Regions from separate parts of the Paenibacillus stellifer genome, predicted to be linked through region 2. Evidence: riboswitches for the same ligand, from Rfam matches in the RefSeq annotation. Region 2 holds a riboswitch; each other region holds the start of a gene.

Region 1 (4,182 bases), 2.6 Mb from region 2:
CCGGCCCTCCTTGGGAAAGAAGCGGGCCTTCAGATTGTTGGAGATCGTCTTGCGCCGCTGCGTGAAGGAGGCCCGCACTACCTCGAAGAAATGATTCTCGTCCTTCACCTCAACCGGCGGACGCTCCCTGACCTTCAACCGGATGACCGCCGACTCCACATTCGGCTGGGGAATGAACACCGTATGCGGAACCGTGCAGATCAGCTCCGGCTCGCTGTAGTATTGGACCGCAATGCTCAGACTCCCGTAATCCTTGCCTCCCGGTGATGCGGCCATACGGTCCGCCACCTCTTTCTGGATCATGACCACGATGTTCGCCAGCGGCAGCTTCTCCTCCAGCAGCTTCATCAGAATCGGCGTGGTCACATAGTAAGGCAGATTGGCGACCACACTGACCCGCTCGACCCCGGAGAAATCCTCGGCGAACAGCTGCCGGAGATCCACCTTCAGCACATCGCCATGCCGGATCTTGACATGCGGATAAGGCGCGAGCACATCCGACAGAATCGGGATCAGCCGCTGGTCGATCTCGACCGCCGTCACGGCCCCGGCCTCCGCAGCGAGGCGCTCTGTCAGAGCGCCGATCCCCGGACCAATTTCGAGCACTCCTGTATTCTCTTTCAGGCCGGCGGCGTCCACGATTTTGTTCAAAATATTTTGGTCAATCAAAAAATTCTGGCCCAGACTCTTCTTGAAGGAGAAGCCGTGGGCGGCGATAATCTCCTTGGTCCGTCTGGGAGACGAAATCTCTTCTCTGCCGTTCATAGGGTATGCCCTCCCTGGTTCATTTGCCTCAGCGCATCCCCGAACTCTTCCGGCGTGATGCGGAAAATCGCGAGGCGCTTATACAGCTGCTTGCCGTTGCAGTATCCAATGCCAAGAATGTTGCCGAGCGCCATCCGGCGTTCGGCGGCGCTCGGATGGCCGATCAGGCCTGCTGCAATCAAATCGTCCATGCCGATCAATACCGGCGCCCCTTCAAATTCGGTATGCACATGTGCAAGCGCGTGACGGATCGCCTCGGGCGACGCGTTCTCCACCCCGATATCACCCTTCGCGGTGGCATCCTGCTCCGGGATAAACGCATGCTTGCAGCCCGGCACCTTCGACGAGACGATTTTGCGTATCCGCTCTCCCGCATGATCGGGATCTGTCAGAATGATGACCCCCCGCCGCTCGGCGGCCAGCGCAATCTTGGCGATAACGCGGCGGTCCACGGCCGAGCCGCCTGTTTCAATTGTGTCGGCATCAACCGCGCGCTTGACGGCGGCCGTGTCATTTTTACCCTCAACCACTATTAATTCCTTGATCATTCGTACTGTATTCCTCCCGGGTGCCTCATCCTGCTCCTGGCCGATGCGACAACCTGTAAAGTCTTGTATGCAAGGGTAAACGCACGCCCAGGCTTTCGGACGACGAACGTTACCCAAAAAAAGAAAAAGAAGAGGATTCGCTCCTCTTCTTTTTGGCTAAATTTGTTATACAGGGCGAGCTTACACCACTATAGCGTATTGCCGCCTAATTTGCAAAAGGGATTACAGCGGTCTAGTCAAGCTCCGGTTTAACCGGTCCGATGACATAGACGGTCCGTGTTTTGCGCCCGAAGTTAAGCGCATGGCTAAGGGAATCGTAGTAGACGTCGATCTTGTTGCCTTTGATGGCACCACCCGTATCTTCTGCACGGCGGAATCCGAGCCCCTCGATATATACCCACCAGCCGATCGGAATGACATCGGGATCGACCGCAATGGTCCGTCCTTCCGTTACACGAGTTCCGGATGCAGTCCGCGTTCCAATGCCCGGTTCCTCAGACGAATAGGCGGTCATCGAGACGTTCTTGATTATTTTCTTGTACTCAAAATCCACGCCGGCTTTTCTTACGACATTGCTGCTGCTGGCACTGATCTTCGCGCTGGTCTGTTTGATGGCAGTTGATGGACTGGAGCTCACTTTCGCCACTGCGGGTTGAGGCTTGGCTTTCGTTCCTACGGCGATGATTTTATCCTTGGTCACCGTTTGAACTTCTTTGCCGATCATGCGCATCGAGACCAGATTGCCGTCCTGGTAAGTCTTCTCGATATGCTGGATCATGACGCCTTGTTTGCCTGCCTGTGCTACTCGTACATCTCCCACATACAGGGAAGGGTCCGCCGTCTTGATGACCCGGTAAGGCAGGTTCTGCGTCCGCTGCACCACTTGCTTGTTGATGCGGAGCACCTTGACTTCCGTGTCGGCGGTAATTGCGGAGTCTAGCGAAGGAAAGATTTTGTCGTGGGTCCCTAAGGTAATTCCACTGTTCTTGATCGCCTGGCCGACCGTATCTTCGGTCGTATAGAGCGTATGCGTTGTGCCGCTCTCGGTCAGGGTAAATTCTTTGGCCCGTTTGATAATGATTTGATCACCATCACTAATCTCATCGCCCAATCCTGCCGATAATTGATCATAGGGCTTCAGCGAAATCAGTTCTGCGGCAAGCGCTTCGCCGAGCAGATCTTCACGGGTTTCGAGCGAGCGAACCTGACCGTCTATGACTAAAGTGATTTGCTTGCTGCTCTGAGAGTGTACATACAGCATAATAAGCAGCGCTACTGCTACTCCGATTACACCGGCAAGCGCCCAAACGCGGAGATTGAAGTGCTCCAAGCGTAACCGTAATGCATTAAACCTGCTGGATGATTGCGAATCATGGGATACTTCTGGTTGGAATACGCCCATCTTCTACATCCTCCTTACATAGCCTGGCTGAACGCGTAACTTGATTAACGCGACTTCACCCTTGCTACTAGAGATTGTTACAGGACGCGATACATGGCGAGGCTTCGCATCCTGCTTCATAAATCGCCTGCCCGGCTTTGCCAATTCCACGGTCGGCCAACTGTTATATAACAGTTTGCGGACAGGAATCCGTTTATTTCAAACAAAAAGAAGCCTAGATAAAGAGCCTAAAGGCAGAGGACTCTTTCGTGGCTTCTTGGGATGTCCGAATAAACGGCCAAAGCACGAGGTTGCCTCTCTTACTTGCGCTTACGGGGTTAGCTGTCGGGTTCGGACGAAAGAGAGACGCCCTAGCTTCGGTCAACCGCTCATGGCGGCTGCCTCCACATTCACCCCAAAGACCACGTGAAGAAATCAAATACGGCCTAGACGGCGACATCGACGTGTACGCCATGTACAGAATCATTCGTCAGGGCGGTATTGGTTCCCCCGTTCTCCATACGGAGACTCAGCGAGACGATCTATGAATCAGCAGCTGTCTCTGTATTACCAACAGCTCACTGCACTGAAACGATGATATCCTGTTTCGATGCATGTTGTAAAGGTTGTTTCAACCAGATTTGCGCAAAAATTTGGTTAATTTATTGTAATAATCCTTCGTTTTTTCGTTAAAATTCTTTAATCCTTCGCTCATGCTTACTTTTTTAACCGATTTTCTCCCGTTTTCACTTAATTCCAAATAGTTCCAGCCCGTTCGCATACGTAATTTCAGCCAATTTTTCCAATTGAATTCCTTTAATTTCCGCTGCAGCCTCTGCCACTAATCTGACATGAGCGCTCTCATTTCGCTTCCCACGATATGGGTGCGGAGTCAAATACGGGGAATCGGTTTCGATCAAAAGACGGTCGAGCGGAACCTGTGCCAGCACCTCTTTGGGCACCCTTGCATTCTTGAATGTAATCGGTCCCCCGAAGGACAGGTGGAAGCCTAAATCGAGACACATTTTCGCTGTCTCCCAGCTCCCCGAGAATGAATGCATAATCCCTCCGACCTCCGAAGCTTTCTCCTCACGCAGAATCCGAACCACATCCTCATGCGCATCCCGGTTATGAATCACAATCGGCATATTCAATTCGCGCGCCAGTCCGATCTGCCGTCTAAACACCTTATGCTGTACGTCTTTGGGTGACGTGTCCCAGTAATAATCCAGTCCTATTTCTCCGATCGCCACCACTTTGTCATGGGCGCACAAGGAAGCGATCCAGTCCAGATCCTCATCCTTCATGTCAATCGCATCTGTAGGATGCCAGCCGACAGCCGCGTAGATGAAATCGTACGATTCCGCCAGCTTCATGGTGGTGGGAATCGTCTCCCGGTTAAACCCGATATTAACCATCCGGGTCACTCCCGCCTCTACGGCGCGGGCAATTGTCTCTTCGCGGTCGCCGTCGAATTGGGGAGCATCC
Region 2 (4,182 bases):
CCGGAGCAGTGGGATTCTGCGGAAGTATAGCCAACTGGCGGGCCACTTCCTTGGTCGATTGACTGTGAATGGATTTGCCATCCAGCAGCACGCTGCCTCCGGCCGGCTTCATCAGCCGGGACATCGTTTTGAGAATCGTCGACTTCCCTGATCCGTTCGCGCCTACGAGCGCTGTGATCTTTCCGGTTGGAATGGTCAGATTGAGGTCTTTAACAATAATCGACTCCGAATATCCGATGCTTAATTGATTCGCGTTCAGGCGTTCCGCCATTTCACTTCACTCCTCATCCTCATCAAAGCGGTATAACCGCTGTAATAGTAACCGTTCATGTCCCTGCTATCAACCATCGAGCAATATAGCTCTCTTCTATATAAATGATATTGATTCTCATTATCTATGTCAACTTGAAAGATACTGAAAAATCGATATTTTCGGAAAACCTTTGTTTTTTCAGCAAAAAAACCGCCCCGGTGAACCCGGAACGGTCTTTGAGAACAAAGCAGATCTTACTAAGCTATTTATTTAAATGATAAGGCACTGTTGCGACGACAATATCTTTATGATTCATCAGATAAGTCCGGATAAACACACTTGTTTGATTATGCAGGACTGCCTGCCACCAGTGCTTCGTGATAAACTGCGGAATCAGAATCGTAATATGGTCCGTTGAGGCTGTCTTCCATTCGACCGTGTCGATAAATTTGACCAGCGGCCGTATAATGCTGCGGTAACGCGAGCGGAGCACGATCAGACGGACACCCGGGTTCCATTCCTCCCACTTCTGCTCCATCTTGCGGATCTCTTCCTCATCAAAGCCGACGTACAGCGCCACTACGTTATCGGTGAGCGACTTTGCATAGCTTAGCGAGTGAAGCACCGCGCGCGTCACGCCGGATACCGGAACGACGATCGTGCTGCCCTTGATTACCGGCTTCTCGGCATCAAGCTGAATCCGGAGCTGGTCTGCCGTATTCATATAATGCTTATGAATCCGGAAGAAGATCAGCATCACGATCGGCAGAAAGATGAAGGCTACCCACACATTCGAGAATTTCGTAATAATGAAGATCATCGTAATGGTCAGAGTTGTCAGCATCCCGATGGTGTTGACAATAAATTTCGTTCTCCACCCTGCAGGCTTCAGCTTATACCAGCGGATCATCATTCCGAGCTGGGACAGGGTGAACGGAATAAATACGCCAACTGCGTACAGCGGAATAAGATTGGTAGTCTCCCCGTGGAACGCTGCAACAAGAACCGCAGAGGCGACACCCAGAAAAATTATGCCGTTCGAGAATCCAAGCCGGTCACCGCGAACCATGAAGGCATGCGGCATGTATTTATCCTTGGCCAGCATGAACGACAGCAGCGGGAAAGCCGAGTACGCGGTGTTGGCCGCCAGGAACAGGATAGCCGCTGTAACCGCCTGAATCGCGTAGTAGAGGAAGCCGCGTCCGAAGGTCGATTCCGCGATCTGCGATACGACCGTCTCTTTCGCGTTGGGCGAAATGCCGAACCAGTAAGCGAGCAGCGTAATCCCCGTGAACATGAAACCGAGGATCAGACCCATCATCATCAGCGTCTTGGCCGCATTCTTCTCAGCCGGAGCCTTGAAGTTCGGAATGGCGTTCGATACCGCTTCAACACCGGTCAACGCCGAACACCCGGAGCTGAAGGCTTTTAGCAGCAGGAACAGGCTGACATTCGAAACGGCCGTCCCGATTTCGGGAACGTCGGCGTGTGCTCCACCGGTTGCGTACTTGATCACGCCTGTCACGATCAGAACGACGATAGACAGGACGAACAGATACACCGGAATCGCGATGAAGGAGGCCGACTCCGTCACGCCGCGAAGATTGATGATCGTCAGAATGATGATAACCGTCACGGCGATGGCTACGGCGTGGTCATGCAGGCTCGGATAAGCCGACGTGATCGCGTCCGTACCCGCCGAGGCGCTTACGGCAACCGTCAGGATGTAATCCACCAGAAGAGAACCGCCGGCCAGCAGTCCTGTTGAGACGCCCAGATTATCCTTGGCGACAATATACGCTCCCCCGCCCTGCGGGTAAGAGAAGATCGTCTGCCGGTACGACAAAATCAGAATCGCCAGCAATGCCAGAACAGCAAGAGCGATCGGCAGCGAATACCAGACCGCCGTGAAGCCGACTGTTACAAGCACGAGCAGTATTTGTTCCGTACCATAAGCGACGGATGAGAGTGCGTCGGAGGACAGAACGGCAAGTGCTTTCAGCTTGCTTAATTTCTCCTGTTCAAGCTCTGTTGACTTCCTTGGACGGCCGATCAACAGCCGTTTGACTCTGCTTACCATGTTGGATCCAGTTCCTCTCTTTGGTGAGTTGAAACGGTAATACCGTGCGCCGTTTTCAGTGGTTAATTTTCATAAATGGAGGCACAAAAATAAGCATACGGTAATGACCGCATGCTTAAGACATGATCATTATCCACTGTGGCTTACGAGGTTAGCTGGCGGATTCGGACTGTGGAAGCCCTACGGACCGAACATTTCGGTTCCGATTCACCCCTTGACCGGCTGGCGGTCATGTTGGTTCCCCCGTTTTTCCGTTATGGGAAAATTCAGCGCATATTCAACTTCTCACAAGGTCTAATATTAGTCGATAAACCCGGAGCAGTAAACAGTGAATAAGATGAAAATAAATTGAAAAACCGACTAAAAAGCGCAAATTTCCAGTAAGAAATCTTCTACTCTTTCATTCTCTTGTTTTATCCCTCAGGCTCTTGATTTTTCATTCTCCAAGGCTGTCTTCTTCAACTGACCGTTCTCTCCCGTTCCAGAGCAGCAGTCCGATCAGCACAAATGCCGTGAGCGCCAGAAGCGGAACCGTCACAAATCCGAACCAATTGAGATAGTCCTTGGTGCATGGGACGCCGATGCTGCAGGATGCAATACGTCCAAGAGCGGGTATTTTCTGTTCTGCGTAATGATAGGTCGAAATGCTCCCTCCAATTATGCACAAAGGCAAAATGTAGGGAATGATCTTCTTGTCGTTCCGGTAGGTCGCAATGCCGAGCAGCACGAACTGCGGGTACATGAAAATCCGCTGAAACCAGCACAGCTTGCAGGGTTCGTATTTAAGCACTTCGCTTAAGTAAAGACTGCCTGCTACCGCAACCAACGAGACAAACCAGGCAAGGTACAGACAGTGGCGTCTTACGAACTCCTTCATTTCGACTCTGCCGCCTTCGCCGCCGACTCGATTGCGTCTCCCACTTCGTTCAAAGCAAGGGCATTTCGGACCGCAGTCCCGTTGACAAACAGCGTCGGCGTGCTTGACACCCCATTGTCGGAGGCTGTCTTGTTATCGCGTGACAGTTCGTCGGCATAGGTGCGATTCTGGATATCAGTGCGAAGAAGTTCGTAATCGATATCGAGCTGCTCTTTTTGGGCCAACTCCACCAGCTTGTCCTCGGCAGCCCATCCTGAGTTCTCTTCTCCCTGGTTCTCGTACATCGCATCATAGAATTTCCAGAAGGCATCGCTGTTCTGATGATAGACCGACAGAGCGGCAAGAGAAGCTGTCTCGGAGTCGGGGCCGATAAACGACATATTGACGAAATACAGCGCCGCCTTGCCCGTATTGATATACTTGTCCATCAGTTCAGGCTTGACGCTATTCGTGAACTGAGCACAGGAGGGACATTGGAAATCGCCGAACTCCACAAGCTTGACCGGTGCGTCGGCCTGTCCAAGCCTTGGGAGAGTCGAATAGTCGAACTCGGCCGGCGTGGAGGCGGTGTTCTTGGTTTCTGAATCTTGGGAGGCTAAGGCAAACAGTCCGGCGAAAATCGCGATGACCAGAACCACTGAGGCGATCAGCAGTATTCGCGTTTTCTTTTTTTGGCGTTCCTGCTCCAGTCGCCGCCTCTCTTGTTGACTCTGGGCATTGGAAGGAGTGCTTCTTCTTCTCGGATTGCTCAATGTAAGTCTTTCCTTTCTGTCCCGTCGGACTTCATATTCAATAGATGATTTCTATTGGTAATAGTAAAAAGTATATAGTTCAGCTTATATCCTTGCAAATGGAAGGGAAAGGGAACTCAGCCTTCTTTCCTGTCCTGAGAGCGCCCGAACATGGACATGCACCTATTTCTGCCCTTTAAGGTTGTGATTATGCATTTTTTTCCCGGCAAAAAAAGAGCGC
Region 3 (4,182 bases), 2.7 Mb from region 2:
AGTGGGTGCTCACCCTTCTCCCCCTATACTGGCTGCTCCCGAAGGGCTTGCAGTTGCTGCACACTTCACCCTCCGGACCTTCACTCCTGCTCACGGTCCTCCCCGTCCTCCTGGCCTGGCTGCTGTATGTGTGGCTCATCCGGCTGCTGCTGCTGTACATGCAGTTCGGATACACCGGAGAGACCGGCATCCTGCCATCTCTGCTCACCGCCCTTCGCCGGTTCCCTTCCGCCGCGGGCATCGGATTCCTGATGGGTGGCGGAAGCCTGCTCGTCCTTGTAATCAGCGCCGCCACAGGCCTGCTGCTTCCGGGCTTCCCTGCTCTGCTTCTCAGACAGCTTGCTCCCCTGCCCTCGCTCGTATTCGGCCTCTGGGGACTTGCCTCTCAATATCATACTTGGCGGGGAGAACGAATAAGATCCTGAGCCCCCCTGGAAAACCCTTTCATTTATGCTATTTTTCAAGAAAAAGAGTTCAGAATCCTTGACGGGAATCTGAACTCTTCTTTTATTTCCCCTTCTCCAAACTCTTCCTCGGACGAAAAGGATTTGCCAAACGAGAAAACCTCTGCTACAATGAGGCTTGTGTTGAGGGTAACAAGTTTGTAATCTTTTAAAAAGATAAGCTATTTTGACGACTGTAGTCTAATTATGTCGAATTCATATTGAGGTGCACAACAAGCCAAATCCCTGGGCACCGGGGAGCGGGGGAACCATTTCTTTGGGTGAATTGATCTCGTAACAGAGGGATCATAGGGAACCTTCAAACCGAATCCTTAAGCTAACCACGCAGGCATTTGGAAGGGGAATTTCAGTTGAAATCGTTCAAGAAGAAAATCGCAGCCGCTGCGTTGGGTGTTGTGATGGCTTTCACATTGGGTACCGGAAGCGCTTTCGCAGACTCCAAGATGGACACTGTTATCTCTAAAACAATCGGAATCTCTTATAAAACCGGCGGCACGACAACAGCCGGCTTCGACTGCTCGGGATATACCCGCTATGTCTTCACGAAACTAGGTCTTTCACTTCCTCGCACTTCTCAAGCGCAATACAAAGTAGGATCCTCCGTATCCCGCAGCGAGCTGCGCTCCGGCGATCTTGTCTTCTTCAATACGACGGGAAGAGGCGTCTCCCACGTTGGTATTTATGTCGGCAACGGCAAATTCGCCAATTCTTCCTCCTCGCACGGCGTCACGATCAGCTCACTGAGCCAGTCGTACTGGGCCAGCCGCTATGTAGGCGCCAAGCGCGTTATGAGCAAAACCGCTTATCAATCGGTCGCATACGATTAATGATCTGCAATCATTACCCACCCGGATCTGATTTCTCCGATCAATTCCGGGTTTTTTCCTATTTAAGGTAAATATACACCAGATCATTCGCCCTGAAACAGTCCCCGCGAGAAATGAAAAACAAATTTTTTTGTCGGTCCTCAAAGATGCTCAATCCCAGAGAATTCGCGGGTTTTGGACAAATTCATAGGTAAGCGCCTAAATGAAAGCGTTATAAAAATGATTACAGCTATGTACAAAATGATTGCCAAGCGGCTAAAGGTTTGTTACAATTATCGCAATGAAATCTTAGTAACATTTTTGTAATGAATATTAACGTTTTCGCGATCTTTTTGTTACGAATGAATCGCTATACATCGAAATCACAATTACAGTAGGTGCCGAGTTCCCTGAAGCAGGGAAGCGGGGGAACCATCTTTGGGTGAATTGACCTCCTATTTAAAGAGTGGTCATAGGGGACCTTCTACCGAACCCTTAAGCTAACCTCGCAGGCATTGGAAGGAGTCCAATCGTTTGAAGAAGAAGTTGGTGGCAGCATTCCTCAGTTTCTCCATCGTTCTAGCAATCGGAGCAGGCAGCGCACTCGCCGATTCCAAAATGGATAAGGTGATTGGCAGCGCGATCGGAACCAAATATGTATCCGGCGGTACAACGACGAGCGGATTTGATTGCTCCGGGTTCACCATGTATGTGTTCAATCAAATCGGAATTGATCTGCCGCATCAGTCCGGCTCCCAGTATCAGATGGGCGAAGCCGTATCCCGCAGCGAACTGCGAGCGGGGGATCTCGTGTTCTTCAACACTAGCGGAAAAGGCGTATCCCATGTCGGCATTTATGTCGGCGACGGCAAATTCGCCCATGCTTCCACTTCCAGAGGCGTTATCATTACCTCTTTGAGTGACAGCTACTATGTGAACCGCTACGTCGGCGCCAAGCGCGTTATGAGCAACACCAAGTACCAGGCTGCGGCTGCCGATGCGCAAGATGACGATAACGTTCAATAATGTACTATTAATGTAGATTTGCCCCTGCCGGTCGCTGACCGCAGGGTTTTTTATTTGATACGCGACATTTTGACCGTCTTATTTACCATTTACCCCTTTCAAAATTTGTCAAACGCCGTTTATGAAGGAAATGACAAATTTCGGCGATTTATTTGAGAAATTGGGTACGGACACCGAGGAAAGTTTTTGCGTCGGTCCGGCCCTTTTTGTATATAATTTAAATAAAGGTCAGAAGCACAGGGTCTTGACTCTTGGATAAGGAGGCCGCTGAACTTATGATTAGCTCACCTGTAATTTTTCACGCCGTCCCTATGACAGCCGCGCATGCCAAAGATATCTGCACCTGGCATTACAAGGCGCCTTACAATATTTACGGCTGGCTATCCTGGGAGCAGATGGAGGCGCTCGGCATCGAATTCGGGGATCCGCGCATCCGCCGGGAGCAGTATGTTTCGATTATGAATCAGAATGACGAGCTTTGCGGCTTTGCCCAGCTATTCCCTTTAGACGGTGAGGTCCGCACAGTAAGGCTGGGGCTCGGCATGCATCCCGATTTATGCGGCCAGGGCACCGGGCATCTGTTCGTCAGTGCAATCATCGAGGAAGCCCGCAAGCGGTATCCCCGGCGGGAAATCGACCTGGAGGTCCTCACCTGGAACCAGAGAGCGATCCGCGCTTACCGGAAGGCCGGCTTCACCATTACCGATGCTTACGAGCGCCGTACGCCAAATGGAGTTAAGCCGTTTTATTGCATGGTTTACGATAAATCGCGGGCCTGACTATAGAAGCGGATACGCAGTCGAACCAGAGGAAATTGCGGGCGTGCCATGTGACCTGCCGTTGCCGTTGTCCGGGAAGCAATAAACGGAGTATCAGCGACAAACGCCTGCAGCGGTCTTTTAGACGCCAGGAGATACACGAGAAACAGAAATACGCCTTCCATCCTGCAGCCTCGCGGCTTCAGCGAAAGAAGGCGTATTTGTTAATGCTGTATCTATTGCGCGATTCTTGAGCTTCCGGGTAATGGGCTTACCGTGTCTTCTCTTACCGTGTTTTCTCGAACGCCTCATTAAATTCATGGGCTTCCCGAACGTCGAGCGCGGTAATTCCGCCTTCTTCACCCGTTGACAGACGCAGAGTAACCGTTTTATAGTCGATGGTAATATGCGGATGATGGGCGAACGCTTCCGAAATGGCGGCTACTTCATCCACGAAGGCAATCCCCTTCATAAAATCGCTGAACACATATTTGCGCACCATGGCTCCGTCATCCAGCTTCCAGCCATCCAGTTTGCCTATCTGCTCCTGCAGTTCTCCCTCGGTTAACAGCACTTTAGATTTCCTCCCTTGACAGCCGCCGGCTTCCCGCAGCCTTCCTTAAAACAAACATCCCTCAGTCTTCAATCCAAGGGATGCGCCAGGCTAAGGCTTATTTTCGGTTTAATGTATTCTGGGCTCCCGGCATTTATACCTTGGACACCCCCAATTTTACCATGAGGGCACATTCGGGGCAAATGAGCGGAGTCCTCAGATCAGCGCGACAGACTCCAAATCCTCTTCCCCTACCAGAATATTGATCCGATGCCCTTCCTTATCATAAATCACGACACCGCTGCCCACCTGTATGACAGGCTCGTTGCCCAAAGCAAAGAACAGATCCTCCGCGAGCGCCTCCCATACTTCCAGCTTCGATTCACGCGGCAGCTTCTGCCACTCCTCCGGGTCCATTTCAAAGAACAGATAGCTGTCTGGTATACATTCAACCGCTTTCGTTAAATCGTTCAATATATCGCCGTAATCTCTTCCATGCTTCACACCCACTGCTATCACTCCGCTTCTAAAGACTATGAATACCCTTTCCTTACCCATTATAGCCTAAACGCCTT

What was found. A riboswitch is a leader RNA that binds a small molecule or an ion and turns the genes downstream of it on or off. The one in region 2 is predicted to bind cyclic di-AMP.
Region 1: it holds a riboswitch for cyclic di-AMP, as region 2 does, so the genes downstream of both, PSTEL_RS00155 (resuscitation-promoting factor) here and PSTEL_RS14490 (APC family permease) in region 2, are expected to answer to the same signal.
Region 3: it holds a riboswitch for cyclic di-AMP, as region 2 does, so the genes downstream of both, PSTEL_RS00845 (C40 family peptidase) here and PSTEL_RS14490 (APC family permease) in region 2, are expected to answer to the same signal.

Annotation. Positions count from the first base shown of each region.
Region 1 is NZ_CP009286.1:32,485-36,666, reverse strand. Features, by position in the region: gene rsmA (16S rRNA (adenine(1518)-N(6)/adenine(1519)-N(6))-dimethyltransferase RsmA) at 1-765, opposite strand, end outside; gene rnmV (ribonuclease M5) at 762-1,313, opposite strand; gene PSTEL_RS00155 (resuscitation-promoting factor) at 1,546-2,715, opposite strand; cyclic di-AMP (ydaO/yuaA leader) riboswitch at 3,007-3,239, opposite strand; gene PSTEL_RS00150 (TatD family hydrolase) at 3,441-4,182, opposite strand, start outside.
Region 2 is NZ_CP009286.1:3,138,808-3,142,989, forward strand. Features, by position in the region: gene PSTEL_RS14485 (ABC transporter ATP-binding protein) at 1-271, opposite strand, end outside; gene PSTEL_RS14490 (APC family permease) at 516-2,333, opposite strand; cyclic di-AMP (ydaO/yuaA leader) riboswitch at 2,459-2,615, opposite strand; gene PSTEL_RS14495 (disulfide oxidoreductase) at 2,770-3,210, opposite strand; gene PSTEL_RS14500 (DsbA family protein) at 3,207-3,962, opposite strand.
Region 3 is NZ_CP009286.1:148,011-152,192, reverse strand. Features, by position in the region: gene PSTEL_RS00855 (hypothetical protein) at 1-425, shown strand, start outside; cyclic di-AMP (ydaO/yuaA leader) riboswitch at 670-810, shown strand; gene PSTEL_RS00850 (C40 family peptidase) at 863-1,291, shown strand; cyclic di-AMP (ydaO/yuaA leader) riboswitch at 1,660-1,800, shown strand; gene PSTEL_RS00845 (C40 family peptidase) at 1,805-2,296, shown strand; gene PSTEL_RS00840 (GNAT family N-acetyltransferase) at 2,572-3,075, shown strand; gene PSTEL_RS00835 (4a-hydroxytetrahydrobiopterin dehydratase) at 3,341-3,628, opposite strand; gene PSTEL_RS00830 (hypothetical protein) at 3,824-4,117, opposite strand.